Regions from separate parts of the Streptomyces tatrensis genome, predicted to be linked through region 1. Evidence: riboswitches for the same ligand, from Rfam matches in the RefSeq annotation. Region 1 holds a riboswitch; each other region holds the start of a gene.

Region 1 (5,155 bases):
GGCGCGCTCCGGACCCGAAGGCCCAGGGGTCCGGCGCGGACGGCGGAGCGCGCCCCACCGGAGCCCTGCCCTTCGACCTGCCGCAGCCGGCCGCCCTGCGCTCCGGCGCCGCCGGCAAGAAGCTGGTCTTCGCCCACTACTTCACCCCGTACCCGCTCTCCCTGGACAACGCGCCCGCCGAGGTCGACTACTACACCCGCAACTACCTGAAGCCGGACGGCGAGAACGGCAAGCACGAGCGCTACGGCGGCCTGCTGCGCGACCGGCCGCTGCCCGTCGCGCCCAAGGCCGGGGACTGGGAGCTCGCCAACCTCCAGCAGGAGGTCCGCACGGCCCGCGCCGCCGGCATCGACGGATTCACCCTCGACCTGCTCTCCCTCTCCGGGAAGAACCTCGAACGCTGCAAGCTCCTGATGGAGGCGGCCCGTTCGGTGGACCCGGCCTTCAAGGTCATGCTGATGCCCGACATGACCTCCCTGGACACCGACGACCCGGTCGTGCTCGCCGACCTCCTCGCGGACCTCGGCAAGACACCCGCCGCCCACCGGCTCCCCGACGGACGGCTGGTCGTCTCGCCGTTCAAGGCGGAGCAGCAGAGCGCCGCCTGGTGGACCCGGGTCATGGACGTCCTGAAGTCCCGGCACGGCATCCGCACCGCCTTCGTCCCGCTCTTCCTCGACTTCGGCGCGCACAACGGCGCGTTCGAGTCGATCAGCTACGGATTCTCCGAGTGGGGCAGCCGCAGCTACGTCGGCCAGGAGAGCTCCACGCGCGACGTGCGGCGCGCCCACGCCGCGGGCAAGATCTGGATGCAGCCCGTCTCCGTCCAGGACGCCCGCCCCAACCAGGGCATCTATGACGAGGCGGGCAACACCGCGACCCTGCGCGCCACATGGAACCGCGCCATCGAGGACGGGGCCGACTGGGTCCAGCTCACCACCTGGAACGACTACAGCGAGGGCAGCCAGTTCGCGCCCTCCCTGCACAACGGCCATGCCTACCTGGACCTTTCCTCGTACTACCTCACCCGGTTCAAGACGGGCGGCTGGCCGAAGATCGTCCGGGACACGCTGTACCTCAGCTCGCGCACCCAGTTCGCCGCCGCCGACCCGAGCGGCGGCCAGTCCCTCGTGATGTCGCTGCGCGGCGGCAGCGCCGCGGCCCGGGACACGGTGGAGGTGCTGAGCTTCCTGACCGCGCCCGCGAGCATCCGTACGGCCGTGGGAGCGGCCGGGGACACGCACGCGGCCCCGGCCGGGGTCCACTCCGAGCTGCTGCCCCTGAGCCCGGGCACCGGCTCGGCGGCCGTGGTGCGCGACGGCAGGACCGGGGCCCGGGTGGAACTGGGGTACCGGGTGGACCGCACGGTGGAGGTGCAGGACCTCCAGTACCAGGCCGCCAGCAGCGGCCGGAGCTGAGCCCGCCGGGCCCCTGCGGCTACTCTCCGCAGGGGCCGAAGTCCCTTCGTTCGGGACCTTCGTCACCCCATATGTAGTGGTGGCGCGCTGTGGTCATATCCATATGTAGTGTTGGTCTTGCCGGTTCGGCGGGGCCTCTCCCCGACCGAGGCAACAGGGAACCCGGTGGGAATCCGGGACTGCCCCGCAACGGTCAAGTCCGCCACGGCGGACCAGTCCGACACCTGCCGGCACGGGCGCTCGAAAGCGCCCGCCATTCTTCCGTGCCGAGCCTCGTGGGAGGGCCGCCGTGACTGCTGTCGTCGATGCCGTAGAGACCGTGACCGAATACCTGGACCGCCGGGACTGGCGGGTGAACGCCAACGCCAACCAGGGCTATTCACTCGGCGGGCTCATCCTCAACGCCGCCGGCAAGGTCACGGCGAACTACTGGCTGGAACAGGTCTATCCCGCTGCCGTGGCCCGCGCCCACCGCGAGGGCGACCTCCACATCCACGACCTGGACATGCTCTCCGGCTACTGCGCCGGATGGTCCCTGCGCACCCTGCTCACCGAGGGGTTCAACGGGGTCCCCGGCCAGATCGACTCCGCCCCGCCCAGGCACCTGTCCTCGGCCGTCGGCCAGATCGTGAACTTCCTCGGCACCCTGCAGAACGAATGGGCGGGCGCCCAGGCCTTCTCCTCCTTCGACACCTACCTCGCGCCCTACGTCCGCCTCGACGCGCTGACGTACGACCAGGTCAGGCAGTGCGTCCAGGAGCTCGTCCACAACCTCAACGTCCCCTCGCGCTGGGGCACCCAGACCCCCTTCACCAACCTCACCTTCGACTGGACCTGCCCCGAGGACCTGCGCGAGCAGGTCCCGGTGGTCGCGGGGGAGGAGGCCGGATTCACCTACGGCGAGCTCCAGGCCGAGATGGACATGATCAACCGGGCGTACATCGAGGTGATGACGGAAGGCGACGCCACCGGGCGGGTGTTCACCTTCCCCATCCCGACCTACAACATCACCAAGGACTTCGCCTGGGAGAGCGAGAACGCCGAGCGGCTCTTCGCGATGACCGCCAAGTACGGGCTCCCGTACTTCCAGAACTTCATCAACTCCGAGCTCGAACCGAACATGATCCGCTCCATGTGCTGCCGGCTCCAGCTCGACCTCACCGAGCTGCTCAAGCGCGGCAACGGGCTCTTCGGAAGCGCCGAGCAGACCGGCTCGCTCGGCGTGGTCACCCTCAACTGCGCCCGCCTCGGGCATCTTTACGCGGGCGACGAGGAGCGGCTGCTGGCCGAGGTGGACCGGCTGTGCGAGCTCGCCAAGGACAGCCTCGAACTCAAGCGGACCACCGTCCAGGACCTGATCGACGGCGGTCTCTTCCCCTACACCAAGCGGTACCTGGGCACCCTGCGCAACCACTTCTCCACCATCGGCGTCAACGGCGTCAACGAGATGGTCCGCAACTTCAGCCGGGACGCCCACGACATCACCGCGCCCGAGGGTCACGCCCTCGCGGTCCGCCTCCTGGACCGGGTACGGGCCCGGATGGTCGACTTCCAGGAGAGCACCGGCCACCTCTACAACCTGGAGGCCACCCCCGCCGAGGGCACGACGTACCGCTTCGCGAAGGAGGACCGGGCCCGCTTCCCCGGCATCCTCCAGGCCGGCACCGACGCCAACCCGTACTACACCAACTCCTCCCAGCTGCCCGTCGGATGGACCGACGACCCCTTCGAGGCGCTGGAGCGCCAGGACGAACTGCAGGGCAAGTACACGGGCGGCACCGTCCTGCACCTGTACACCCCCGAGCGGATCCCGACGGCGGGGGCCTGCCGCAAGCTGGTCCGGCGCTCGCTGGAGACCTTCCGGCTCCCCTACCTGACGGTGACCCCCACCTTCTCCATCTGCGCGGACCACGGCTACCTGGCGGGGGAGCAGCCCCACTGCCCCACCTGCGGCGCGGAGTGCGAGGTGTGGACCCGGGTCATGGGCTACCACCGCCCGGTGTCCTCCTTCAACATCGGCAAGAAGGGCGAACACGCCGAGCGCGTCCACTTCAAGGCGGCCGTGTGAGCCCCGCCGCGCATCCGGACGAGGTCGTCCGCATCGGCGGCTGGTCCCGGCTGTCCACGTGCGACTGGCCCGGCCGGCTGGTCACCACCGTCTTCTGTCAGGGCTGCCCCTGGAGGTGCGGCTACTGCCACAACCCCGGCCTGCTGCCCGCCCGGGCCCCCGCCGCCGTCTCCTGGGACGAGGTCCTCGGCCACCTCGCCCGCCGGACGGGGCTGCTCGACGGGATCGTCTTCTCGGGCGGCGAACCGCTGCTCCAGCGCGGTCTGCCGCAGGCCGTACGGGAGGCCCGCGCGCTGGGCATGGAGGTGGGCCTGCACACCGGGGGAGCCTTCCCGCGGCGCCTGGCCCGGCTGCTCGACGCCGGCCTCCTCGACTGGGTCGGCTTCGACGTCAAGGCCCCGCCCGGCCGGTACGAGAGGGTCACCGGCATCGGACACGCCGCCGCCTCGGCCGAGCGCAGCCTGCGCCTCCTGCTCGCCTCGGGGGTGCCCCACCAGCTCCGCACCACGGTGGACCCGGCCCTCCTGGACCCGCCCGCCATGGCCGACCTGGACGCCTGGCTCGCGGACCTGGGCGCGGGGGCCACACACCGCCAGACCGTGCGCCCGCCGGCGGCCTGAGCGCCTCGATGGCCGGAGGAGGGGCTGTCGCTCCGGTGGGCGGCGGGGCATGATCGGGCCGACAGCCGCGCCGCACCCACGGAGGTCCCACGTGACCCAGCCCGCCGAGCCGACCGACCGCGCCGACCGCGTCGACCCCGCCGACGCCGCCGGGCGGGCCGGGTCCGCCTCACGCAGCGGGTCTCTCCGCCGTCCCGCAGAATTCCCGGGCGGACGTGAGCTGTTCCGGCTCTCCGAGGCCGTCAGCCACCTGAACCACGGGTCGTTCGGAGCGGTGCCGATCCCCGTCCAGGAAGCACAGGCCGCCCTGCGGGCCGAGGCGCACGCCGACCCCGACGCCTTCTTCATCGGCGCCCCCGACCGGCTCGTCGAGGCCAGGACCCGGATCGCCGCCCGGCTCGGCGCCGATCCGGACGGGCTCGCCTTCGTGACCAACGCCACCGAGGCCGCCAACACGGCCCTCGACGCCGTGGAGTTCGCCCCCGGCGACGAGGTCCTGGTCACCGACCACGGCTACGGCACGGTCGTCGCGGCCGCCGCCCGGCGCGCCCAGCTCACCACCGTGGCCCTGGGCACGGACCTCCCCGACGAGGACGCCGTACGGGAAACCGTGCTGGCCGGGGTCACCCCGCGGACCCGGGTCGCCGTACTCGACCACATCAGCTCGCCCACCGCCCGGCTCATCGCCTCGCCCCGGCTGCTCGCCGAACTCGCCGAGCGGGGCATCACCACCATCGTGGACGGCGCCCACGCGCCCGGCATGATCCCCGACCCCCTGGGCGGGGGCGCGGACTTCTGGTTCGGCAACCTCCACAAATGGTCCTACGCCCCGTCCGGCACCGCGATCCTGTCCGTGGCCCCGCAGCACCGCGCGCGGATCCGGCCACCGGTGCCCTCCTGGGAGGACCACCACGGCTACCCGCGCTCCGTGGAGAACCGCGCCACCTTCGACTACACCGGCTGGCTCGCCGCCCCGGAAGGGCTCGACCTGCTGGAGGAGCTCGACGCCGCGAAGGTACGGGCCCACAACAGCGCGCTGGCCGCCTACG
Region 2 (5,155 bases), on a different contig from region 1:
TCAAGTCTTAGAAGTCCTCGTCCAGGTCGACCGTGCCCTCGACCGCGACCTGGTAGGCCGACGGGCGGCGCTCGAAGAAGTTCGTCAGCTCCTGGACGCCCTGGAGCTCCATGAAGGAGAACGGGTTCTGCGAGCCGTAGACCGGCGGGAAGCCGAGGCGGACCAGGCGCTGGTCCGCGACGCACTCCAGGTACTCGCGCATCGACTCGGTGTTCATGCCCGGCAGGCCGTCGCCGCACAGGTCGTGGCCGAACTGCAGCTCGGCCTCGACGGCCTCCCTGAGCATGTCGGTGACCTGCTGCTGGAGCGCGTCGTCGAAGAGCTCCGGCTCCTCCTTGCGGACGGTGTCGATCACCTCGAAGGCGAAGCTCATGTGGGCGCTCTCGTCCCGGAACACCCAGTTGGTGCCCGTAGCCAGGCCGTGCAGCAGGCCGCGCGAGCGGAACCAGTACACGTACGCGAACGCCCCGTAGAAGAACAGGCCCTCGATGCACGCGGCGAAGCAGATCAGGTTCAGCAGGAAGCGGCGGCGGTCGGCGGCCGTTTCCAGGCGGTCGATCTTCTCGACCCCCTCTCCATCGAGTGCAGCCATCCAGCGGAAGCAGAACTGCGCCTTCTCGCGGATCGACGGGATCTCCTCGACCGCGTCGAAGGCGGCCGCGCGGTCGTCCGGATCGGGCAGGTAGGTGTCGAGCAGCGTCAGATAGAACTGGACGTGCACGGCCTCCTCGAAGAGCTGGCGCGACAGGTACAGGCGCGCCTCCGGGGAGTTGATGTGCTTGTACAGGGTGAGGACCAGGTTGTTCGAGACGATCGAGTCGCCCGTCGCGAAGAACGCGACCAGGCGGCCGATCATGTGCTGCTCGGAAGGCGTCAGCTTCGCGAGGTCCGCGACGTCCGAGTGGAGGTCGACCTCCTCGACGGTCCAGGTGTTCTTGATCGCGTCCCGGTAGCGCTCGTAGAAGTCCGGGTAGCGCATGGGGCGGAGCGTGAGCTCGAAGCCCGGGTCCAGGAGGTTTTTGGTGGGGTTGGAGCTCATTACTGGCAGGCCTCGCAGGACTCGGGGTTTTCAAGGGAGCAGGCCAGCGCGTCGGCGTCGACGGCCTGCGGGAGCGGGGTGGCGGCCGCCGGGACCGTGCTGCCGGAGGCGGCGCGGGCGATCTTCGTCGCGGGGCGGGACCGCAGGTAGTACGTGGTCTTCAGGCCCTGCTTCCAGGCGTACGCGTACATCGAGCTGAGCTTGCCGATGGTGGGCGTCTCCAGGAACAGGTTCAGCGACTGCGACTGGTCCAGGAAGGGGGTGCGCGCGGCGGCCATGTCGATGAGGCCGCGCTGCGGGATCTCCCACGCCGTGCGGTACAGGTCGCGCACCTCCGCCGGGATCCAGCCGAAGCCCTGGACCGAGCCGGAGGACTCGCGCAGCGCCTCGCGGGTCTGGGCGTCCCAGACGCCGAGCCGCTTGAGCTCCTGCACCAGGTAGCCGTTGACCTGGAGGAACTCCCCGCTCAGGGTCTCGCGCTTGAAGAGGTTGGAGACCTGCGGCTCGATGCACTCGTACACGCCCGCGATGGAGGCGATGGTCGCCGTCGGGGCGATCGCGAGGAGCAGGGAGTTGCGCATGCCGGTCTTCGCGACCCGGGCGCGCAGCGCGTCCCAGCGCTCGGGCCAGTTCAGCTCGACCTCGTAGTGGTCGGGGTGCAGGACGCCGCGGGCCGTGCGGGTCTGCTCCCACGCGGGGAGCGGGCCGCTGCGCTCGGCCAGGTCGCACGAGGCCTCGTACGCCGCGAGCATGATGCGCTCGGAGAGCTTCGTGGACAGGGCCTTCGCCTCGGGGGAGTCGAAGGGCAGCTTCAGCTGGAAGAAGACGTCCTGGAGGCCCATGGCGCCCAGGCCCACCGGGCGCCAGCGGGCGTTGGAGCGGCCGGCCTGCTCGGTCGGGTAGAAGTTGATGTCGACGACGCGGTCGAGGAAGGTGACCGCGGTGCGGACGGTCTCGTCCAGGCGCTCCCAGTCGATCTCCCCGTCCACGACGAACGCGCCGAGGTTGACCGAGCCCAGGTTGCAGACGGCCGTCTCGCCGTCGTTGGTGACCTCGATGATCTCGGTGCAGAGGTTCGAGGAGTGGACGACGGTGCCCGGCTCGGCGGTCTGGTTCGCCGTGCGGTTGGAGGCGTCCTTGAAGGTCATCCAGCCCTGGCCGGTCTGCGCGAGGGTGCGCATCATCCGGCCGTACAGGTCGCGGGCGGGCATGGACTTGCGGGCCAGGCCCGACTCCTCGGCCTTGCGGTAGGCGGCGTCGAACGCGTCGCCCCACAGGTCGACCAGCTCGGGGACGTCGGCCGGGGAGAACAGCGACCAGTCGGCGTCGGCGTTCACGCGGCGCATGAACTCGTCCGGCACCCAGTGGGCCAGGTTCAGGTTGTGCGTGCGGCGCTGGTCCTCGCCGGTGTTGTCGCGGAGCTCCAGGAACTCCTCGATGTCCGCGTGCCAGGTCTCCAGGTAGACGGCGGCGGCGCCCTTGCGGCGGCCGCCCTGGTTCACGGCGGCGACGGAGGCGTCGAGGGTCTTCAGGAACGGCACGATGCCGTTGGAGTGGCCGTTCGTGCCGCGGATCAGCGAACCGCGGGCGCGGATGCGGGAGTACGAGAGGCCGATGCCGCCGGCGTGCTTGGAGAGGCGCGCGATCTGGTGGTAGCGGTCGTAGATCGAGTCGAGCTCGTCCAGCGGGGAGTCCAGCAGGTAGCAGGAGGACATCTGCGGGTGCCGGGTGCCGGAGTTGAAGAGGGTGGGGGAGGAGGGCAGGTAGTCGAGGCGGCTCATCAGCCGGTAGAGCGAGGCCACTTCCTCGACGGCCTGGACGCTCTCGTTTTCGGCGAGGCCGCAGGCCACGCGCAGCATGAAGAACTGCGGGGTCTCGATGACCTGGCGGGTGATCGGGTGCCGCAGCAGGTAGCGGCTGTGCAGGGTGCGCAGGCCGAAGAAGCCGAAGCGGTCGTCGGCGCCCTCGGCGAGCGCGTGCTCGACCAGCGCGTCGAGCCGCTTCGCGTGCAGGCGTACGAAGTCGGCGGTGCGGTCGGCGATGAGCCCCTCGCGGTGGCCCACCTCCACGGAGCCGGAGAAGGTGGTGGCGCCCTGGCCGGCGGCCTCGTCGCGCACGGCCAGCGTCAGCAGGCGGGCGGCGAGGCGGGAGTACGCCGGGTCCTCGGAGATCAGCCCGGCGGCCCCCTCGGTGGCGAGCGTACGGAGCTCCGCCTCGTCGGCGGCGGCGCTGCGGCCGCGCAGCGCGGCGGCGGCGACCTTGCCGGGGTCGGTGTCGGGCAGGTCGGCGGTCAGCTCGGTGAGCGTGCGCAGGAGCGCGGCCCCCGGACCCTCATAGGCGGACGGGTCGGACTCGGCGCGCGGTGCGGAAGGCGCGATGGTCACGGGGGGAGCTCTCCCTCGCTCGGCTCCGGGAACACCGTTGGTGCGGGGCGCGAGGGGGCGCACGTGGGGGAGCGCGTGCCTGGCAGGGCAGTGCGCGTGCGCCACGTGGCGTCCACCGGCCCAACCGCGAGGCCCGGACGTGTCTGCACCCGGTTCGGTCGAGCCGGGCGCACTGTCGACAGGTCCTCGGACTTGCGGATGCACCGAACAGGTCGGTGCATTTCATACCGTTGCGGGACAGTTCCGGATTCTCACCGGATTCCCCTGCGGCGACAGCGAGCACGAGCATACATGTGGGGGCCGGTCCTTGCGTTGGCCCCCACATGTTGTGTCGCTCCGCGAGACGGTCCGGGCGACGGTCCGCGACTACAGCTCCAGGCGGTAGGTGAGCAGGGGGAGGCCGGGAACCGGGTACCAGTCCCGATCCGGCGTCCGTACGAAGCCCAGCCGGTCGTAGATCCGGTGTGCCCCGAGCATCTTCTCCGTGGTCGACAGCACCAGGTGGCTCACGCCCTCCAGCTCCCGGGCGCGGCTCACGCAGGCCCGTACGAGGGCCTCGCCCGCGCCGCGTCCGCGCGCCGCCGGGGAGACGGCCAGCATCCGGAACTCCGCCTCGCCGGGGCCCGCGATGTCGCACAGCGGGCTGCCGGGAGGGGCGAAGGTCACACCGCCGAGCAGCGTGTGCTCGTACGCGGCGACGATCACTTCGGCGTCGGGGGCGCGGCCGGCGACATCGCGCAGCCGGCTCAGGTAGGGGTCGTCCTCGGAGAAGTCCAGGAGTCCGTCGTCGAGGTAGGCCCGTGCGGTGATCTCGCCGAGCTCTTCGTATTCGGCGGCCGTCGCCGTCCTGATGATGATGTCCATGGCTCCGAGTGTGCGCCAGGGCAAGGCGGGGGGCCGCCGCGTTCCGTCGGGTGGACGGCGGACGCGGCGGCCCCTGGGGTCCTACGGGTTCAGCAGCAGCGGAACCCTTCGCGCGGATCTCCCTCGCGGGCGTCCGTACGGGCCCGCTCGAAGGCCCGGCGCGACTGGACCTCGGCGTCGGGGTCGTGCGTACGGGCGTGGGCGACGTAGCGGTCGTAGGCCGCCTCGCCCGAGAACTCCCTCACGAAGTACCGGGCCCGGCCCAGCAGGTGGCGCAGGCGGGTCACGCCGGTTCCCGCACCGGGTCCTGTACGCGGCCCCCGCCCGAGTCGAGGCCGGCCGCGGCGAGCTCCGCGCGCTCCTCGGCGGTCGGGATGAGCCCGGCCGGGGCGACGATCTTGGACTCGGTCCACGGGAACTCGACCAGGGTGACCGACTCGGGCTTGCGGATGGCCTTGAAGCAGGTCCGGGCCGCGTCCACGAGCACGACGATGATCAGCAGGGCGAAGAAGACCGACAGGACGCCGTCCACCGTGGCGTTGGTGACCACGGTGTGCATCTCGTCCATGTTCTTGGCGGGCTTGAGGACCTTGCCCGCGTCGATGCCGTCCTGGTAGACGTCCCGCTGCGCGAAGAAGCCGATCTTCGGGTTGTCGGAGAAGATCTTCTGGTAGCTGGCGGTGAGCGTGACGGCCAGGTCCCAGGCCAGCGGAACGCCCGTCACCCAGGCCCACTTGAGCCGGCCGGACTTGATCAGCAGGGTGGTGCAGACGGACAGGGCGACCGCTGCGAGGAGCTGGTTCGCGATGCCGAACAGCGGGAAGAGCTGGTTGATGCCGCCCAGCGGGTCCTTGACGCCGACCCAGAG
Region 3 (5,155 bases), on a different contig from region 1:
CACCCGCGCCCTCCAGCCGGGGCAGCACCTCGTCGAGAGCGAGCTCGCCGGACACCTCGGGGTGTCCCGGCAGCCCGTACGGGAGGCCCTGCAGCGGCTCAGCACCGAGGGATGGGTCGATCTGCGGCCCGCCCAGGGGGCGTTCGTGCACGAGCCGACCGAGGAGGAGGCGGACCAGCTCCTCACGGTCCGCACGCTCCTGGAGGCCGAAGCCGCCCGGCTGGCCGCCGACCGCGCCGGAGCCGGGGCCGTCGCCGCGCTCGAAGAGCTGTGCGCGGAGGGGGAGCGGGCCGTCGCCGCGGACGACGTGGACGCCGCGGTCAGGGCGAACGCCCGGCTCCACGCGAAGATCATGGAGCTCGCGGGCAACGCCGTCCTCGCCGAGCTGGCGGCGCAGGTGGACCGGCGCGTCCGCTGGTACTACACGCCCGTCGCCCGCCAGCGGGGCCGCCGGTCCTGGGTCGAGCACCGCGAGCTGATCGCGGCGATCGCGGACCGCGACGGGCAGGCCGCGACGGCGATCATGCGCGCGCACACGGAGCACACGCGGAAGATGTACCACGAGCGGGAGAAGTAGCCCGCCGGGCGGCCCGTGACCTCAGGAGGCGTGGTCGAGCAACGGCCCGAAGGCGGCGGGGAGTTGCTTCCAGCCCTCCCGCCCGGCGGCGTACTCGGCCTCGGTCAGGAGGCAGGAGTCCAGGAGCTGTTCGATGCCGTCGCGGTCCAGGCCCGGTGAGGTGAAGACCAGGTGCTGGCAGCAGTCGCCGTGCTCGGGATCCCAGTCGAGGGAGGCCGCGGCCCGGCGCATGGCGGGGACCAGGTCCCAGGCGGCGTCGGGGAGCGAGGCCAGCCAGGGGCCGGCGCTCTCCACGCACAGCGCGCCGCCGGCGGCGTCCCAGGCGAGGAGGGTGTCGGGCCGGTCGGCCAGCCAGAACCGGCCGCGGCTGCGGGTCGCGGCGCAGCACAGGTCCTCCAGGGCCTCGTAGAGCCGCTCGGGGTGGAACGGCCGGCGGCGCCGCCAGACGAGCGTGGCGACTCCGGCCTCGTCGGCCTCCTGGGGGAGCAGCGCGCAGGCGGGGTGCTGCGCCGCGGCGGCGCTCTCCACATCGAAGCCGGCGAACGCCAGGCGGGTGAGTTCGCTGGAGCCGGTGGGCACGCGGCGGGCCGTCGGGTGCAGCTGGGCGAGCAGGGCGCGGTCCTCGTCGTCGGCCTCGCCGCCGTCGGCGATGGCGAGGACCGGCGCGTATTCGAGCTGGCGGGCCCAGGTGTCCCCGACGGTCCGCCGGTCGGTGGCGGCCGCGGCGAGGCCGGCTTCGGCGAGGTCGTCCCCGTTGCCGAGGCAGGGCAGGACGAGCGCGGGGTCGACGGCGATGATCACGTTGGTGAGTTCCAGGGCGTCGCCTGAGTGCGCCGCGACGACCTCGGCCATCGCCCTGGGCTCGACCGAGTCCCAGAGCTCCACGACGGCCAGCCGGGTCAGCCCGCCGGCGGCCAGCCGCTTCAGCTCGGGAACCAGGTCCTCGCGCAGGGCGCAGCAGGCGCAGTCGTTGACCAGCGGGGTCTCCTCGGCGGAGATCGCGCCCCCGGAATCGCGCAGCGTGCGCAGGACGTTGCCCTCGGCGGCCGAGGACGGATCGTGGTGCAGGGCGATGCTTCCCGGCACGGTCCGCAGCAGGTGCTCGACCGTCTCCTTGCGTGCGTCGGCGTGCATCCCGCCGACGATCACGACGGGGAGGGTCACTCGGACCCTCCGTGGCGGGCGGGGCGGATCGGGGACTTCACGGGGTGGCTCTCCTCAGCTCTCGGGGCGCAGCAGGCCGCGTTCGTACGCCTTCACCAGCCGCTGCGGAACCAGGTACACGGCCCCGTCGACGGTGATCGGGGCGAGCTGCGGCGTCGTGGCCTTCCACTGGGCCCGGCGGTGGCGGGTGTTGCTGCGGGACATCTTCCGTTTGGGCACGGCCATCGGGACCTCCTGGTGTGGGTGTCGAAGCGTCCGGCGTGAGCCTATACGAAAACGACGACCATTTTCAATAAGGGGGTGGGGTGGGTGCGCGTCAACCGCCGTCGGGCCGGGGGAGGCGCGTCTCCGTGTCCCATTTCACGGTCCGGCATGGGGGAAGTCGTGTTCATTTCCCGGGCGTCCGCCCTACTGTGGGCCTCGCAGCTGGTTCGCCCCCGCCCGCCAGGCGGGAGGCGTCGTAAGAGGGAACCCGGTGGGAATCCGGGACTGCCCCGCAGCGGTGAGCGGGAACGACCGCCGTCATACGCACTGGGACCGGAACCGGTCCTGGGAAGCGACGGCCATTAGGTGCCCGTCGGGAGACCGGCAGGCGAGCCCGCGAGTCCGAAGACCTGCCCGTTGCCCGCGCGCGATCGACCGCGCACGGTTTCCCGGTGACCTCGTGGGCGGGTCGGCGTGCTTCAGGCGGGTCCTCCCGTCGCGTACCGAGCCGTACGCGACCCCGGCGCCCGCCCGTTCCCGCACCCTTCGCGTCCGCGGCCCGTCACCGGGTTCATGGAGACACGCTCGCGAAGGAGAGTTCCGTGACCACCGAGTCCGCAGCCGCGCCCGTAGGCGCACCCGCAACCGCGCCCGTGGGCGCCACCGTGTACGGCTACCCCCGCCAGGGACAGAACCGGGAACTGAAGAAGGCGGTCGAGGGCTACTGGAAGGGCCGCGTCACCGCCGAAGCCCTCCGCGCCACGGCCCGCGACCTGCGCCGCACCAACTGGGCCCGGCTCGCCGGGGCCGGCATCACCGAGCTGCCCACCGGCGACTTCTCGTACTACGACCACGTCCTGGACACCACGGTCATGCTCGGCGCGATCCCCGACCGCCACCGGTCCGCGGTCGAAGCGGACGCCCTGGACGGCTACTTCGCGATGGCGCGCGGCACCCAGGACGTGGCCCCGCTGGAGATGACCAAGTGGTTCGACACCAACTACCACTACCTGGTCCCCGAACTGGGCCCCGACACCGTCTTCACCGCCGAACCCGCCCGACAGGTCGCCGAGTTGAAGGAGGCCCTGGCCCTCGGCCACACGGCCCGACCGGTCCTCGTCGGACCGGTGACCTACCTCCTCCTCGCCAAGCCCGCACCCGGCACGGCCCCCGGATTCGAGCCGCTGGCCCTCCTCGACCGGCTGCTCCCCGTCTACGCACAGGTCCTCGCCGCACTGCGCGCGGCGGGCGCCGAATGGGTCCAGCTCGACGAACCGGCCCTGGTCCAGGACCGCACCCCGGCCGAACTCAACGCCGCGGCCCGCGCCTACCGCGAGCTCGGCGGCCCCGGCCTCACCGAGCGCCCCAAGCTGCTCGTCGCCTCCTACTTCGACCGGCTCGGCGAAGTACTGCCCGTACTGGCGAAGGCGCCCGTGGAGGGCCTCGCCCTCGACTTCACCGACCGGGCCGCCGCCAACCTCGACGACCTCGCCGCGGCCGGCGGCATCCCCGGCAAGCGCCTGGTCGCCGGCGTGGTCGACGGCCGCAACATCTGGATCAACGACCACCAGCGGTCGCTGACGACCCTGGGCACCCTGCTCGGCCTCGCCGGCCGGGTCGACGTCGCCGCGTCCTGCTCCCTGCTGCACGTCCCGCTCGACGCCGACGCCGAGCGGGACACCGATCCGCAGATCCGGCGCTGGCTCGCCTTCGCCCGGCAGAAGACCACCGAGATCAGCACGCTGGCCCGGGGACTCGCCCGGGGCACCGACGCGATCGCGGCCGAACTCGCCGCCAACCGGGCCGACCTGGCCTCCCGCGCCGCCTCCCGGATCACCCACGACCCCGCCGTCCGCGCCCGCACCGCCGCCATCACCGACACGGACGGCCGCCGCGTCCCGTCCTACGCCGAACGGGCCGCCGCCCAGCGCGCCCACCTCGGCCTGCCGCTCCTGCCCACCACCACCATCGGCTCCTTCCCGCAGACCACGGAACTGCGCGCCGCCCGCGCCGACCTGCGCGCGGGACGCATCGACACGGCGGCCTACGAGGACCGCATCCGGGCCGAGATCCGCGAAGTCGTCTCCTTCCAGGAGAAGGCGGGCCTCGACGTGCTCGTGCACGGAGAGCCCGAACGGGGCGACATGGTGCAGTACTTCGCCGAGCAGCTGACCGGCTACCTCGCCACCCAGCACGGCTGGGTCCAGTCCTACGGCACCCGCTACGTCCGCCCGCCGGTCCTCGCCGGTGACATCTCGCGCCCCGACCCGATGACCGTCCGCTGGACCGCGTACGCCCAGCAGCAGACGGCCAAGCCGGTCAAGGGCATGCTCACCGGCCCCGTCACCATGCTCGCCTGGTCCTTCGTCCGCGACGACCAGCCGCTCGCCGCCACCGCCCGCCAGGTGGCCCTCGCGCTCCGCGACGAGGTGACCGACCTGGAGGCGGCCGGCACCTCCGTCATCCAGGTCGACGAGCCCGCCCTGCGCGAAACCCTCCCGCTGCGCGCCGCCGACCATGCCGGCTACCTGGAGTGGGCCACGGAATCCTTCCGCCTCACCACCAGCGGGGTCCGGCCGGACACCCAGATCCACACCCACATGTGCTACGCGGAGTTCGGGGACGTCGTCGAGGCCATCGAGAACCTCGACGCCGACGTCATCAGCCTGGAGGCGGCCCGCTCCCACATGCAGGTAGCGACCGAACTCGCCGGCGCGGGCTACCCGCGCGAGGTCGGCCCCGGCGTCTGGGACATCCACTCTCCCCGCATCCCCTCGGCCGGCGAGGCGACGGCCCTGCTGCGCAAGGGACTCGGGGCGATCCCCGCCGAACGCCTCTGGGTCAACCCCGACTGCGGCCTGAAGACCCGCGGCTGGCCCGAGACGCGGGCCTCCCTGGAGAACCTCGTCGAGGCGGCCCGCCGGGTGCGCGCGGACGTCTCACCGAGCGCCTGATCCCGTCTGATCCCGCCTCATCCCCCGTAGGACGGCCGGCATCCGGAGGCTCCGGGTGCCGGCCGGGTGCGCGCTCCGGCGGCCGCCGTGGCCGGGGGATCAGGCCGCGGGCGGGTCGGGCGCCGGGCCGACCCGGACCCGGGGGCGGCCGCTCAGCTGGGCCCCGACCAGGATGCCCAGGCCGATGGCGACGAGGGTGACCATGGCGTTGAGGAGGAGCCCCATGCTGGCGGCGGTGTGCCGGGCCAGCAGTTCG

What was found. A riboswitch is a leader RNA that binds a small molecule or an ion and turns the genes downstream of it on or off. The one in region 1 is predicted to bind cobalamin.
Region 2: it holds a riboswitch for cobalamin, as region 1 does, so the genes downstream of both, ACODT5_RS44820 (ribonucleoside-diphosphate reductase subunit alpha) here and ACODT5_RS08820 (ribonucleoside triphosphate reductase) in region 1, are expected to answer to the same signal.
Region 3: it holds a riboswitch for cobalamin, as region 1 does, so the genes downstream of both, metE (5-methyltetrahydropteroyltriglutamate--homocysteine S-methyltransferase) here and ACODT5_RS08820 (ribonucleoside triphosphate reductase) in region 1, are expected to answer to the same signal.

The regions. Positions count from the first base shown of each region.
Region 1 covers NZ_JBMDLB010000007.1:1,117,554-1,122,708, reverse strand. Annotated here, with positions in the region: gene ACODT5_RS08825 (glycoside hydrolase family 71 protein) at 1-1,418, shown strand, start outside; cobalamin riboswitch at 1,523-1,664, shown strand; gene ACODT5_RS08820 (ribonucleoside triphosphate reductase) at 1,708-3,486, shown strand; gene ACODT5_RS08815 (anaerobic ribonucleoside-triphosphate reductase activating protein) at 3,483-4,106, shown strand; gene ACODT5_RS08810 (aminotransferase class V-fold PLP-dependent enzyme) at 4,198-5,155, shown strand, end outside.
Region 2 covers NZ_JBMDLB010000011.1:6,320,703-6,325,857, forward strand. Annotated here, with positions in the region: gene ACODT5_RS44815 (ribonucleotide-diphosphate reductase subunit beta) at 8-1,039, opposite strand; gene ACODT5_RS44820 (ribonucleoside-diphosphate reductase subunit alpha) at 1,039-3,423, opposite strand; cobalamin riboswitch at 3,584-3,712, opposite strand; gene ACODT5_RS44825 (GNAT family N-acetyltransferase) at 3,790-4,287, opposite strand; gene ACODT5_RS44830 (CstA-like transporter-associated (seleno)protein) at 4,377-4,574, opposite strand; gene ACODT5_RS44835 (carbon starvation CstA family protein) at 4,571-5,155, opposite strand, start outside.
Region 3 covers NZ_JBMDLB010000011.1:1,533,416-1,538,570, reverse strand. Annotated here, with positions in the region: gene ACODT5_RS22635 (GntR family transcriptional regulator) at 1-577, shown strand, start outside; gene ACODT5_RS22630 (CobW family GTP-binding protein) at 599-1,711, opposite strand; gene rpmF (50S ribosomal protein L32) at 1,796-1,966, opposite strand; cobalamin riboswitch at 2,152-2,377, shown strand; gene metE (5-methyltetrahydropteroyltriglutamate--homocysteine S-methyltransferase) at 2,548-4,899, shown strand; gene ACODT5_RS22615 (hypothetical protein) at 4,999-5,124, opposite strand.